2 regions of the Priestia sp. AB genome follow, and region 2 is predicted to be linked to the other one. Evidence: riboswitches for the same ligand, from Rfam matches in the RefSeq annotation. Region 2 holds a riboswitch; the other holds the start of a gene.
The links. Region 2 has a riboswitch for S-adenosylmethionine ahead of mtnK (S-methyl-5-thioribose kinase). Riboswitches for the same ligand answer to the same signal wherever they lie in the genome.

Region 1: linked by a shared signal. The riboswitch ahead of metE (5-methyltetrahydropteroyltriglutamate--homocysteine S-methyltransferase) and the one ahead of mtnK (S-methyl-5-thioribose kinase) in region 2 are both predicted to bind S-adenosylmethionine.

The regions. Positions count from the first base shown of each region.
Region 1 is NZ_JAQMYN010000004.1:454,446-460,154, reverse strand. Features, by position in the region: gene araA (L-arabinose isomerase) at 1-110, shown strand, start outside; gene POF52_RS15660 (sugar porter family MFS transporter) at 258-1,637, shown strand; gene POF52_RS15655 (hypothetical protein) at 1,782-1,916, shown strand; gene POF52_RS15650 (hypothetical protein) at 2,223-2,474, shown strand; SAM riboswitch class I at 2,555-2,665, shown strand; cobalamin riboswitch at 2,745-2,933, shown strand; gene metE (5-methyltetrahydropteroyltriglutamate--homocysteine S-methyltransferase) at 3,083-5,377, shown strand; gene POF52_RS15640 (acetate uptake transporter) at 5,520-5,709, shown strand, end outside.
Region 2 is NZ_JAQMYN010000002.1:499,636-505,344, forward strand. Features, by position in the region: gene POF52_RS08780 (pyridoxal phosphate-dependent aminotransferase) at 1-844, opposite strand, end outside; gene POF52_RS08785 (carbon-nitrogen family hydrolase) at 957-1,739, shown strand; SAM riboswitch class I at 1,831-1,981, shown strand; gene mtnK (S-methyl-5-thioribose kinase) at 2,117-3,289, shown strand; gene mtnA (S-methyl-5-thioribose-1-phosphate isomerase) at 3,325-4,383, shown strand; gene POF52_RS08800 (hypothetical protein) at 4,518-4,682, shown strand; gene POF52_RS08805 (methylated-DNA--[protein]-cysteine S-methyltransferase) at 4,683-5,186, opposite strand; gene POF52_RS08810 (PAS domain S-box protein) at 5,205-5,709, opposite strand, start outside.

The DNA.
Region 1 (5,709 bases), on a different contig from region 2:
GGATTGAAAACGGAGGAGGCCATCATACGGTTCTTTCATTAAATTTAACGACGGATCAAATCGTGAGCTATGCAAAGCTTGTTGATCTAGAGTACGTCATTATTAAGTAAGCATTCACATTTCCGAGGGAGCGCTGCTTCCTCGGAAATGAAAATATAGCGTTAGTAAAAGAACGCCGTTTTTAGAGATAAATGAAAGCGTTTTAAATTTGTGTGATAGGAAGCAAAACTACGACAATAAAAAGGGGATCTATAATCATGAGTAAAGTATCAAGTAAGTTTATCTTCTTCTTCGGCTCATTTGCCGGTATTTTATTCGGTTATGATATTGGGATTATTGCTGGTGCAGAAGGTCATATCCGTGAAGCGTTTCATTTAAGTCCGCTCTGGCTGGGAATTGTAGTTTCGTCGCTAATGGGCGGAGCAATTATCGGTTCCATTTTAAGCGGATTATTAGGGGATAAGTTTGGGCGAAGAAAATTAATTTTAATTTCGTCTATCATCTTTCTTTTAGGATCTATCGGTTCAGCGATTGCACCGGAGGAAATTACGTTAACGATTGCGCGCGTCTTTTTAGGTACAGCAGTAGGAACGGCTTCTTCTTTAGTTCCTGCTTATATGTCAGAAATCGCACCTGCTCATATTCGCGGGAAGCTTTCAGGTTTAAATCAGCTAATGATTGTAATTGGATTATTATTAAGCTATATCGTAGCCTTTATTTTTGAGCCGGTTCCAAACAGCTGGCGATTAATGCTTGGCAGCGCCGGTATTTTTGCAATCGTCTTATGCATCGGTATGATTAAGCTTCCAGAGTCGCCTCGCTACTTAATTAAAAACGGAATGGCAGATAAAGCGCGTGAAGTACTGCGCACGCTTCGTCCCTCAGCAGCGGAAGTCGAAGCTGAAGTGTCTGAAATTGAAAGCGTAGCTGTGCATGAACAATCAGGCATTAAACAGCTGTTTCAGAAAAAGTTTCGTCTAGCTTTAATTATCGGTGTCGGAATGGCAACTTTTCAGCAGATTCAAGGCTCAAACTCAATTGTTTATTATGCAACAAGCATTGCTCGTCAAGTTGGTTTAGCCCCGCAGGTAGCTGCTGGTTTTACGGTCATCGTTGGGGTAATCTTTGTGGTGACAACCCTTATTTTTCTGCAGTTTGTTGATAAATTCAACCGCCGTACCATTCTTACAATTGGCGGCGCGGGTATGGCTCTTTCATTTTTCACACCGGCTATTCTAGGAGCATTAGGCGTTAATGAAGTCGTCGTGAACTGGGTTACGTTAATTGCGCTTTGCTGCTTTATCCTTTGCTATGCGTTTTCTTGGGCGCCGCTTACGTGGATCATTGTAGGAGAAATTTTCCCGCTTTCTGTACGTGGAATCGGTGCTGGGATTTCATCTGCCTTTAACTGGACAGGATCGCTGGCAGTAGGGCTTGTGTTCCCTATTTTAGCTGATCAATTTAGCTTAGGCGTTATCTTTTCAACGTTCGGAATCATTTGTGTTCTCGGATTATTCTTCATACGTTTTGTAGTTGTTGAAACAAAAGGGCGTAGCCTAGAACAAATTGAAACGGACATGGCAGCTCGGTCTGCAAGGAAGTCTTTAAATCGAGTTGAGCGTAATAAATACGTCTAATTGTTTTAAATGCTTTAAATATAAGAGGCTGCGATAAAAGTATGTTAGCCGAAGTGAAAAACGAACCACTGATCAAACACTTTGATTAGTGGTTCGTTTTTTTATGGTGAACGCAGGTTTCAGCTGTTTTGTTGCTTCTAGCAGTTGATTGGAGAGCAAGGCGAAGACTCCTGCGGGACAAGCGGAACAGATGAGACCCCGCAGGCGCACAAGCGACGAGGAGGCTCATCGGCCGCCCGCGGAAAGCGAAGCCTTGCACGAAAATCAACTGCGGGGTAACAAGCGGTTCAGCTCATGTATCCCATTTGCCTTTAGATTGAATTCATTTCGTTATGTCTCAACCTCTTTTGGAAAAATGTGCATAACTCTTAACGAAACCTTGTAGCAGAAGGCGCAGTCAAACGTTATAATAGATAATAAATGATGATATATTCTCTATATTTGTCATATATTTGTATTACATATGTAATTAAAGAAAAACATTCACTTGATATACTGTTTAATGACTTAACTTTATCTTAAAATTTACAGTGAACTGCCTGTTTATAGAGGCTTAGAACATACACAGCAAATGGAGGAGCAATCATGGCAAACGAAAAGATGCAAGAAGGACTTAATCGTTTTATCAAGGAAGATTTAAATGACCTTTTAGGTAGACTGTTCCCCTTAATGGACCGGGAGTGTGCCGAAGAAAAAAGAAAGCTTATTGAAACAGCAGTAGAGTACATTTATTCGTCAGGATATCACCAAGGAGCAAAAGATTTAATCGAAACACATCGAAAAGACGATTATAAATTGTTAAGGCAAAAATTAGCGTCAACGCCTCCTAAAAACTAATTTTTTTGAAATTTCTTTTGACAACATAAATGTAAGGTGTTAAGATGACTCTACATTCAAAATATTATAAACAATTAAAACTCTTATTGAGAGAGGCGGAGGGACTGGCCCTGTGAAGCCCGGCAACCATTTAACATTCTTGTTAAAAAGGTGCTACATCCTGCAAAGCGTACAGCTTTGAAAAATAAGAGAGGATTTCATAGATACTATGCCTCTCTATTCGTGATAGAGAGGCTTTTTATTTTATGTGAATATGTTTTGAATGAACAATTTTATAAAAATGCATCAGGTGCTGTGGAACGAATGTACGCAGCTTAAAAGGGAAGACCGGTGAAAAGCCGGCGCGGTCCCGCCACTGTAATGGGGAGCAACTTATTAACCACTGTTTCATGTTGAAATGGGAAGGGATAAGAAGCGATGAACCTAAGTCAGGAGACCTGCCTGTTGTATGCACTTAAGCTCTACGGGATATAGAGAGGAGTGAGGAATACGTGTTGAGAAAAACAGGCTATCTCAACTTTAGTTAAGTATGCGTATCATCTCTCTTTTCATTTCGAAAAGAGAGATTTTTTAGTTTATCGATAAAAAATATACAGGGAGTGGAAAAAATGAGCAGTGTAAAAAGTTCAAACTTAGGTTATCCAAGAATTGGTGAAAAACGAGAATGGAAAAAAGCGCTTGAGCAGTTTTGGGCAGGAAAACTAGAGAAAGATATCTTTCTGCAGGAAATTGAGGCTCTTCGTCTAGGGCATCTGAAAAAACAGCGTGATGCAGGAATTGAATTGATTCCAGTCGGTGATTTTAGCTTATACGATCACGTGTTAGATACAGCCGCTATGTTTGGTTTGGTGCCAAAGCGCTTTGATTATGACGGAGGACCGGTATCGCTTGAAACGTATTTTGACATCGCCCGAGGAACAAAAGGTGCGGTAGCTTCTACGATGACAAAATGGTTTAACACAAATTATCACTACATCGTACCCGAGCTTGAGGAATGTACGCCGGCACTTGTAGAAAATCGCCCGCTTCAATTTTACAAAGAAGCAAAGCAGAAGCTGAATATTGAAGGCAAGCCCGTTATTTTAGGTCCAGTAACATTTGTAAAGCTGTCAAAAGGATATAAAAAAAGTGAGTTTGAAAAAGTAGTTGAACAATTTGTTCCGCTTTATGCAACTATCTTAGCGGAGCTGCAGGCAGAAGGAGTAGAGTGGGTACAAATAGATGAGCCAATTTTAGCTACAACGCTATCAAAAGAAGACCTGGCGCTGTACAAAGAAGTCTATCAAACTTTGAAGGAAGCGGCACCGAATGTAAAAGTCATTTTGCAAACGTATTTTGACAGCGTTGATTACTATAAGGAAGTCGTGTCTCTTCCTGTTGAAGGAATCGGTTTAGACTTTGTGCATGACCGAGGAGAAAATCTCACTGCGCTTAATAAATATGGTTTTCCGACTGATAAAGTGCTGGCAGCAGGAGTGATTGACGGACGAAACATTTGGCGTGAAAGTTTGGATGAACAACTTTTAACGATCAGTGAAATTGAAGAAGCCGTATCAAAAGATCGTCTAATCCTGCAGCCTTCATCAAGTCTACTACATGTTCCTGTCACGGTGAAAAATGAAGAGACGATTGATCCAGTATTGAAAAATGCGCTCTCTTTTGCAGATGAAAAGCTACAGGAAATCACGCTGTTAACGAAAGCGGTACAGCAAGGAAAAGAAGCAATAGAAGAAGAAATAAGCGTAGGCAAACAGGCAATTCAAGCATTAAATGGATCATCTTTTCGAAATCATCAAGACGTGCAAAAAGAGCTGAAGCAGCTGCACAGCTATAAAGCAGAGCGCCAAGCGCCGTTTGACGTACGTCAGCGCGTTCAGCAAGAAGCGTTTCAGCTGCCGCTTCTTCCAACGACAACGATTGGAAGCTTTCCGCAAACAAAAGAAGTGCGAAAAGAGCGTCTAAAGTGGCGTAAAGGCGAGTTAAGCGATGAAGCATATGAAGCGTACATTAACAAGGAAATAAAAAAGTGGATTGAAATTCAAGAAGAGATCGGCTTAGATGTCCTTGTGCACGGAGAGTTTGAGCGTACGGACATGGTCGAATACTTCGGTGAAAAATTAGGAGGCTTTCAGTTTACGAAGTTTGGGTGGGTACAATCTTACGGTTCTCGCTGCGTGAAGCCGCCGCTTATTTACGGAGATGTATCGTACGAGCAGGCGATGACGATCAAAGAAACGGTATACGCACAGTCTCTAACCAATAAGCCGGTTAAAGGAATGCTAACGGGTCCCATTACGATTTTAAACTGGTCGTTTGTGCGTGATGATATCCCGCGCTACGACGTCGCAAATCAGATTGCGCTTGCTCTTAGAAAAGAAGTGGAAGCACTTGAAAGTCAGGGCATCTCGATGATTCAAGTAGATGAACCCGCGCTGCGTGAAGGACTGCCGTTAAAACGAGAAAACTGGGAAAATTATTTAAACGCCGCGGTGTACGCATTTAAGCTAGCCACGGTATCCGTGCAAAATGAGACGCAAATTCACACGCATATGTGCTATTCGGAATTCGAAGAGATTATCGATGCGATCAAAGCGCTTGATGCCGACGTCATTTCCATTGAAACGTCTAAAAGCCACGGTGAATTAATTTATGCGTTTGAAGAACATACGTACAATCAAGGAATTGGACTTGGCGTATATGATATCCACAGTCCGCGCGTGCCGAAGCTTGAAGAGCTGACACGAAACATTGGCCGCGCTCTAAAGGTGCTTGATCCTGCATTATTTTGGATTAATCCCGACTGCGGCCTTAAAACAAGAGGAATCAGCGAGACGGTTGAAGCTTTAAAAGTGATGGTTGAGTCTGCAAAACAAACAAGACAAAATTTATTACAAAACGTTTAATAACAAGAAAGTAAAGATCAAGCAGTGTAAACGCTACACTGCTTGATCTGATGGGTTTTTTAAAGGCCAAAAATATCCATTGACACTTCCCGTAGATTTTTGTATCTTTTTAAAGGTGTTTTTAAAATCAGGGAGGTAAAACATGAGTAACAACAGTACGCAGCACGTTAAAATTGTAACAGCAGATCCATCAGCGCTAGGCCTATTCGGACTTGCCATGGTGACACTTGTTGCATCGTTTCAAAAGCTTGGGGTAACCGATGGTGTTTCATTGGTATTGCCATGGGCAATTTTTTTAGGCGGGATAGGGCAGCTAATCGCGTCTATGCAAG
Region 2 (5,709 bases):
CTGCCTCTTGAACGGCCCCAAAGAGACTGACATACATATGATCTTGAAGAAGATTAATAGCTTCTACTACACTTTCATTTCCTACAGCAAATCCAACTCGCCATCCCGCCATGTTATACGTTTTAGAAAGAGTATAAATTTCAATTCCCGTCTCTTTTGCACCAGGAGTCTGTAAAAAACTGATTGGCTTTTTACCATCAAACCCAATTGCTCCGTAAGCAAAGTCGTGTACCACACAAATATCGTGCTTGGCAGCAAACGCCACGGTGTCTTCAAAAAATTCTGCCGTTGCCACTGCACCAGTAGGATTATTCGGATAGTTTAAAAACATGAGCTTTGCCTGTTCTTTAGCACGTTCACTTATCTCTTCGTATACGGGTAGAAAATGATTTTCAGCCGTGAGAGGCATCACTTCCATCTTGGCTTTTGCAAGCTCTACTCCAGACCAGTAGTCAGGATATCCAGGATCCGGAACCAGCACCGTATCTCCAGGATTTAACAAGCACTGCGGGATTTCAACAAGTCCACCCTTTCCGCCAAATAAAATAGCTACTTCTTTTTCAGGATCCACATCAACGCCATATTCTCGTTTATAAAAAGTCGCAACGGCCTCTTTCAAAAACTGGTGCCCCCGAAATGGAGAATATTTATGATGCATAGGATTAGCACTTGCTTTTTGCAGTGTTTCTACAATATGTGAAGGAGTAGGCTGATCAGGATTTCCCTGCCCTAAGTTAATAACGTCGTGCCCTTGGGCCATTACTTTTCCTACCTTGCCCACAAGTGATGCAAAAAATTGTTTTGGTAAACTTTTTAATAGTTCCGATTGCTCAAATTGTTTCATCATCGCACACCTTCTCAAAAAATTCTTGAAATTCTAGTCACAAATAATATATTGTAATACTCAACTTGTAAAGTCATTTTTTTCAACTACTAAAAAAAGGACGGATGATAAAGTGAGTGTAAAAATTACGTGTTTGCAGCTTGATATTGCGTTTGGAAACCCAACTAAAAACCGAAAATATATCGAACAAAAAATGACGGAAGCCCTGAAAGAAAACCCTGATATCCTTGTGCTTCCTGAGCTATGGGATACAGCTTATGATTTGACGCGGCTAGACGAAATTGCAGATGATGAAGGGCAGCAAGCCAAGCAATTAATCTCTCAGTTTGCTAAAACGAACGAAGTAAATATTGTGGGAGGTTCGATCGCGAAAAAAACAGAGCAAGGCGTCACGAATACGATGTATATTTTTGACCGAAAAGGTCGTGAAGTATCACAATACAGTAAACTGCACTTATTTAAATTAATGGATGAACACCTGTATTTAGAAGCAGGAACAGCAAAAAACCTTTTTACACTTGAACAGTCACTGTGCGCAGGAGTTATTTGTTACGATATTCGTTTCCCAGAATGGATACGGGTTCATACTAGCAGCGGAGCAGAAGTCTTGTTTGTTGTCGCTCAGTGGCCGGCTCCAAGACTTGCCCACTGGAAAGCCCTGCTCATTAGCCGTGCAATCGAAAATCAATGCTATGTAATCGCATGTAATCGTGTAGGCCAAGATCCTAATAACACATTTGCCGGACATTCCTTAGTCATCGATCCGTGGGGAGAAATAATCGCTGAAGCTGGCGATAGCGAAGAACTTTTAAGTGCTGACGTTAACCTGGAACTTGTAAAAGAAATTCGTAAACAAATTCCCGTCTTTACAGATCGCCGTACAGAATTTTATTAATTATGTATTGACAGCCGTTTTTTTGCATGATACGATTTTCACCAGATATCATAAAATATTCAAACAAATCAAAATTGAATAATTAATCGTACTCTTATCAAGAGTTGGCTGAGGGATTTGGCCCTGTGAAGCCCAGCAACCGACCGTCATTCCATCCTAAGATGGATCACACCCGTAAAACATGTTTTACAAAGGCACGGTGCTAATTCCAACAGAAAGTAATTTTTTCTGGCAGATAAGAGGTTTGAACACTACAATCAAGCCTCTTTCTAACGAAAGAGGCTTTTATATTTTCTAAAATTATAAAAGCCTCCATATATTCTTAAACCTATTAACTTAGTAAACAAATCAGTTTAATAAACTATGGAGGGATTCCGATGTCAACAACAAAAACAGAGAAGTATCACCCTTTAACAGAAATTTCAGCAATCAAACTTGTGAAAAAGCTAGGTCTTTTTGATGCCACAGAAGCACTGACTGCCCGTGAAATTGGTGACGGCAACTTAAATCTCGTCTTTCACATCATAAATGATCAAACCAATAAATCCATTATCGTCAAACAAGCGCTTCCCTATGCAAAAGTTGTAGGCGAAAGCTGGCCTCTATCCTTGAACCGTGCCACAATTGAAAGCAATGCGCTCAAGCAATTCGGTGCATTTACGCCAGAACTTGTGCCCGCTGTTTATTACCACGATGAAACGCTTGCTGTTACGGTCATGGAAGACCTGTCTCATTTAACGATTTCTCGCGCCGGACTTATTCAAGGTGAAAGTTATCCTCTGATCTCACAGCATATCGGTTCTTTTTTAGGACATATTGCGTTCAAAACGTCTGATTTCGCCTTAAAACCTCAGGATAAAAAAGAAGAAGTTGTTAAGTACAACAACCCCGACTTATGCAATATTACGGAAGATTTAGTTTTTACAGATCCTTTTTTTGATATTGATACAAATGAATTTGAAAAAGCGCTGCGTCCTGATGTAGAAGAATTGTGGAATGATGGTGATGTAAAGCTACAAGCAGCAAAATTAAAATATAAATTTTTAACAAATGCGCAAACGCTAATCCACGGTGATTTACATACAGGCAGCATCTTTGCTAGCAGTCAAGAAACGAAAGTGATTGATCCAGAGTTTGCTTTTTACGGTCCGTTTGGATTCGATTTAGGGCAATTTGTTGCGAATTTATTTTTAAATGCTCTTTCTCGAGAAACAAATCGCGAACCGTTATTTGCACACATTACGAACACATGGAACGTATTCAAAGATACCTTTACTGCGCTTTGGCATTCTGAAAACAATGAACCTTTCGCTAAAGATGAGCGCTTATTACATGAAATTTTAACACAAACGTGGCAAGATGCTGTTGGATATGCAGGATGTGAAATCATTCGACGTACGATTGGCTTAGCTCACGTGGCGGACTTAGACGAAATTTCTTCAGAGGAAAGAAAAATTAACGCTAAACGTACTGCGTTAAAAATTGGACGCTATTTGCTTCTGCACCAACAAGACGTTTCACCAAATGAATTTGAACATTTACTTCGATAACGAATAATGTACACAATGAAAGGATCGGTATCAGCATGACAAATACACTATCACTTCCGCGCTCAGTGGAATGGAATGAATCATATATTACTTTATTAGATCAGCAGCAGCTTCCTGGCAAAGTTGAATATATTAAGCTGCAAACCATTAAAGACGTATGGGATGCTATCACTACCTTGAAAGTACGCGGAGCCCCTGCAATTGGCATTACGGCGGCTTTTGGTCTTGCTCTTTCTGCGCTTAGCTATGACACAGATTCAGTCAAGGAATTTAACAAAAAGCTAGCTCTTGATCAACAGTATTTAGCTAGTTCACGCCCTACTGCCGTCAATTTATTTTGGGCATTGGAGCGCGTAGCGAAAAGCGCTGAATCCGCTTCGTCCGTTAATGAAGCTAAAACAAAAGTTGTTCATGAAGCTATTCAAATTCAAGTAGAAGATGAAGAAACGTGCTACCGAATTGGGGATCATGCTCTTTCTTTATTTAAAAAGAAGGATAAAATCATGACAATATGTAATGCTGGTTCAATTGCTACAGCTTATTATGGAACAGCCTTAGCACCTTTTCACTTGTCTAAGCAGCGTGATATTCCGCTTGAAGTATTTGCCTGTGAAACAAGACCCGTTCTTCAAGGTTCTCGCTTAACAGCCTGGGAACTTCAGCAGTCGGGAGTGGACGTGACGCTGATTACGGATAATATGGCCGCTCATACCATTAAAACAAAAGGAATTAATGGGATTATTGTAGGTGCTGACCGCATTGCAGCAAATGGCGATACGGCTAACAAAATTGGAACATATGGACTTGCTCTTTTAGCGAAAGCATTCGGTATTCCATTTTACGTAGCAGCGCCGCAGTCCACATTTGATTTATCTATTCAAGACGGCAGCAGCATCCCTATTGAAGAACGTTCACCTAAAGAAGTAACGCACATTGGAGATACACAAATTGCTCCAGACGGAATCTCTGTGTACAATCCTGCTTTTGATGTGACGCCAAGCGAACTGATTACGGCCATTATTACAGAGCATGGAATTATCCATTCCCCGTCTTTGGAATCCATTCAAAAAGTTTTGCTGCAATCTGCTCAATAAAAAAAGCCGCTGCTATGCGGCTTTTTTTTGTTGAGCACTGGTTTTCAGCTGCATTTGTAACACAATTGTAACAGTACTCTCTTCTTTTTCTACATATATTATAGGGGATTCTTTTTGAATAAGGGGGAGTAAATATGAGTTCAGAGCAAAAAACAGATAAAAACAAAGCGCTGAATCGTAAGCAGCACTATCAGCTATTCGATTTATCCAAAGATGAAGAATTAAATTCCCTCCCTTCTCCTCAGCAAATTGACGGTGTTTTTGTGCAGGGAGAAGGCTGGAAATTGGACGGTGAATAGTTATTTTAACTCCAGAGCGCCTTTTGCTACATTTCTTTCAAGCATTAATAGTTTCTCTTTTATATGAGTTTGGGAGCCTGCATAACCTGTTAAAGCTCCATTTTTTCCAATCACACGGTGACAAGGTAAAATAATAGGCAGTGGATTTCGACGATTCGCTTGTCCCACAGCCCTTACGGCTTTAGAGCGATTAACAGAATCCGCTACATCACTATAAGACCACGTTTGTCCATAAGGTATACCTTTAAGCGTTAGCCACACTTCTTTTTGGAAGTCTGTTCCTTTTATATCCAAAGGCAAATCAAATGTTAGCGTGCGCCCTTCAGCATAATCCTGCAGCTGTCGCTTCGCTTCTTTCACATGGTGATAATTCTCGTCATGGACAAGTTCTTTAAGCTGCTCATTATGATCATCGCTATCAAACCAAATATGTTGAACCCCTGTTTCCGAGGCTACAATATAAATTTTCAAATCAGAAAATAAATTCATTTCTCCGTAGTACATATTTTTTATCCTTTCTAGTTAAGCTGGAAGAATAACATGAAAAGCTGTGCCTTCTCCTATTTTGCTTTCCACTTCAATTCGCCCTTTATGTTCTTCGATAATTTTATATGAGACCATCAAACCGAGTCCCGTTCCTTTTTCTTTTGTCGTATAAAATGGTTCTCCTAAGCGCTTGATGCGCTCTTCGGGCATTCCATCCCCTTGATCTCGAATGGAGACCGTCACGTAGTGCGGCTCTGTAGAGTAGACTTCAACAATAATTCTTCCTCCGTTTGACGTGACTTCAATTGCATTTTTAATGACATTTATTAGTACTTGCTTAATCTGGTTCGGCTCGCAGTACACCATTGGCAGCTGAGGAGACACACTTAGTTCAAACTGAATATTTTCTAAAAGCGCTTGAGCATTTAATAAATCAATCGTTTCTTTAACAACCGCAGCTAGATTTTTCTTTTCAAACTTTACGGCCTGTGGCTTAGCGAGTACGAGAAACTCTGTAATAATGGTTTCAATTCTTTTTAAT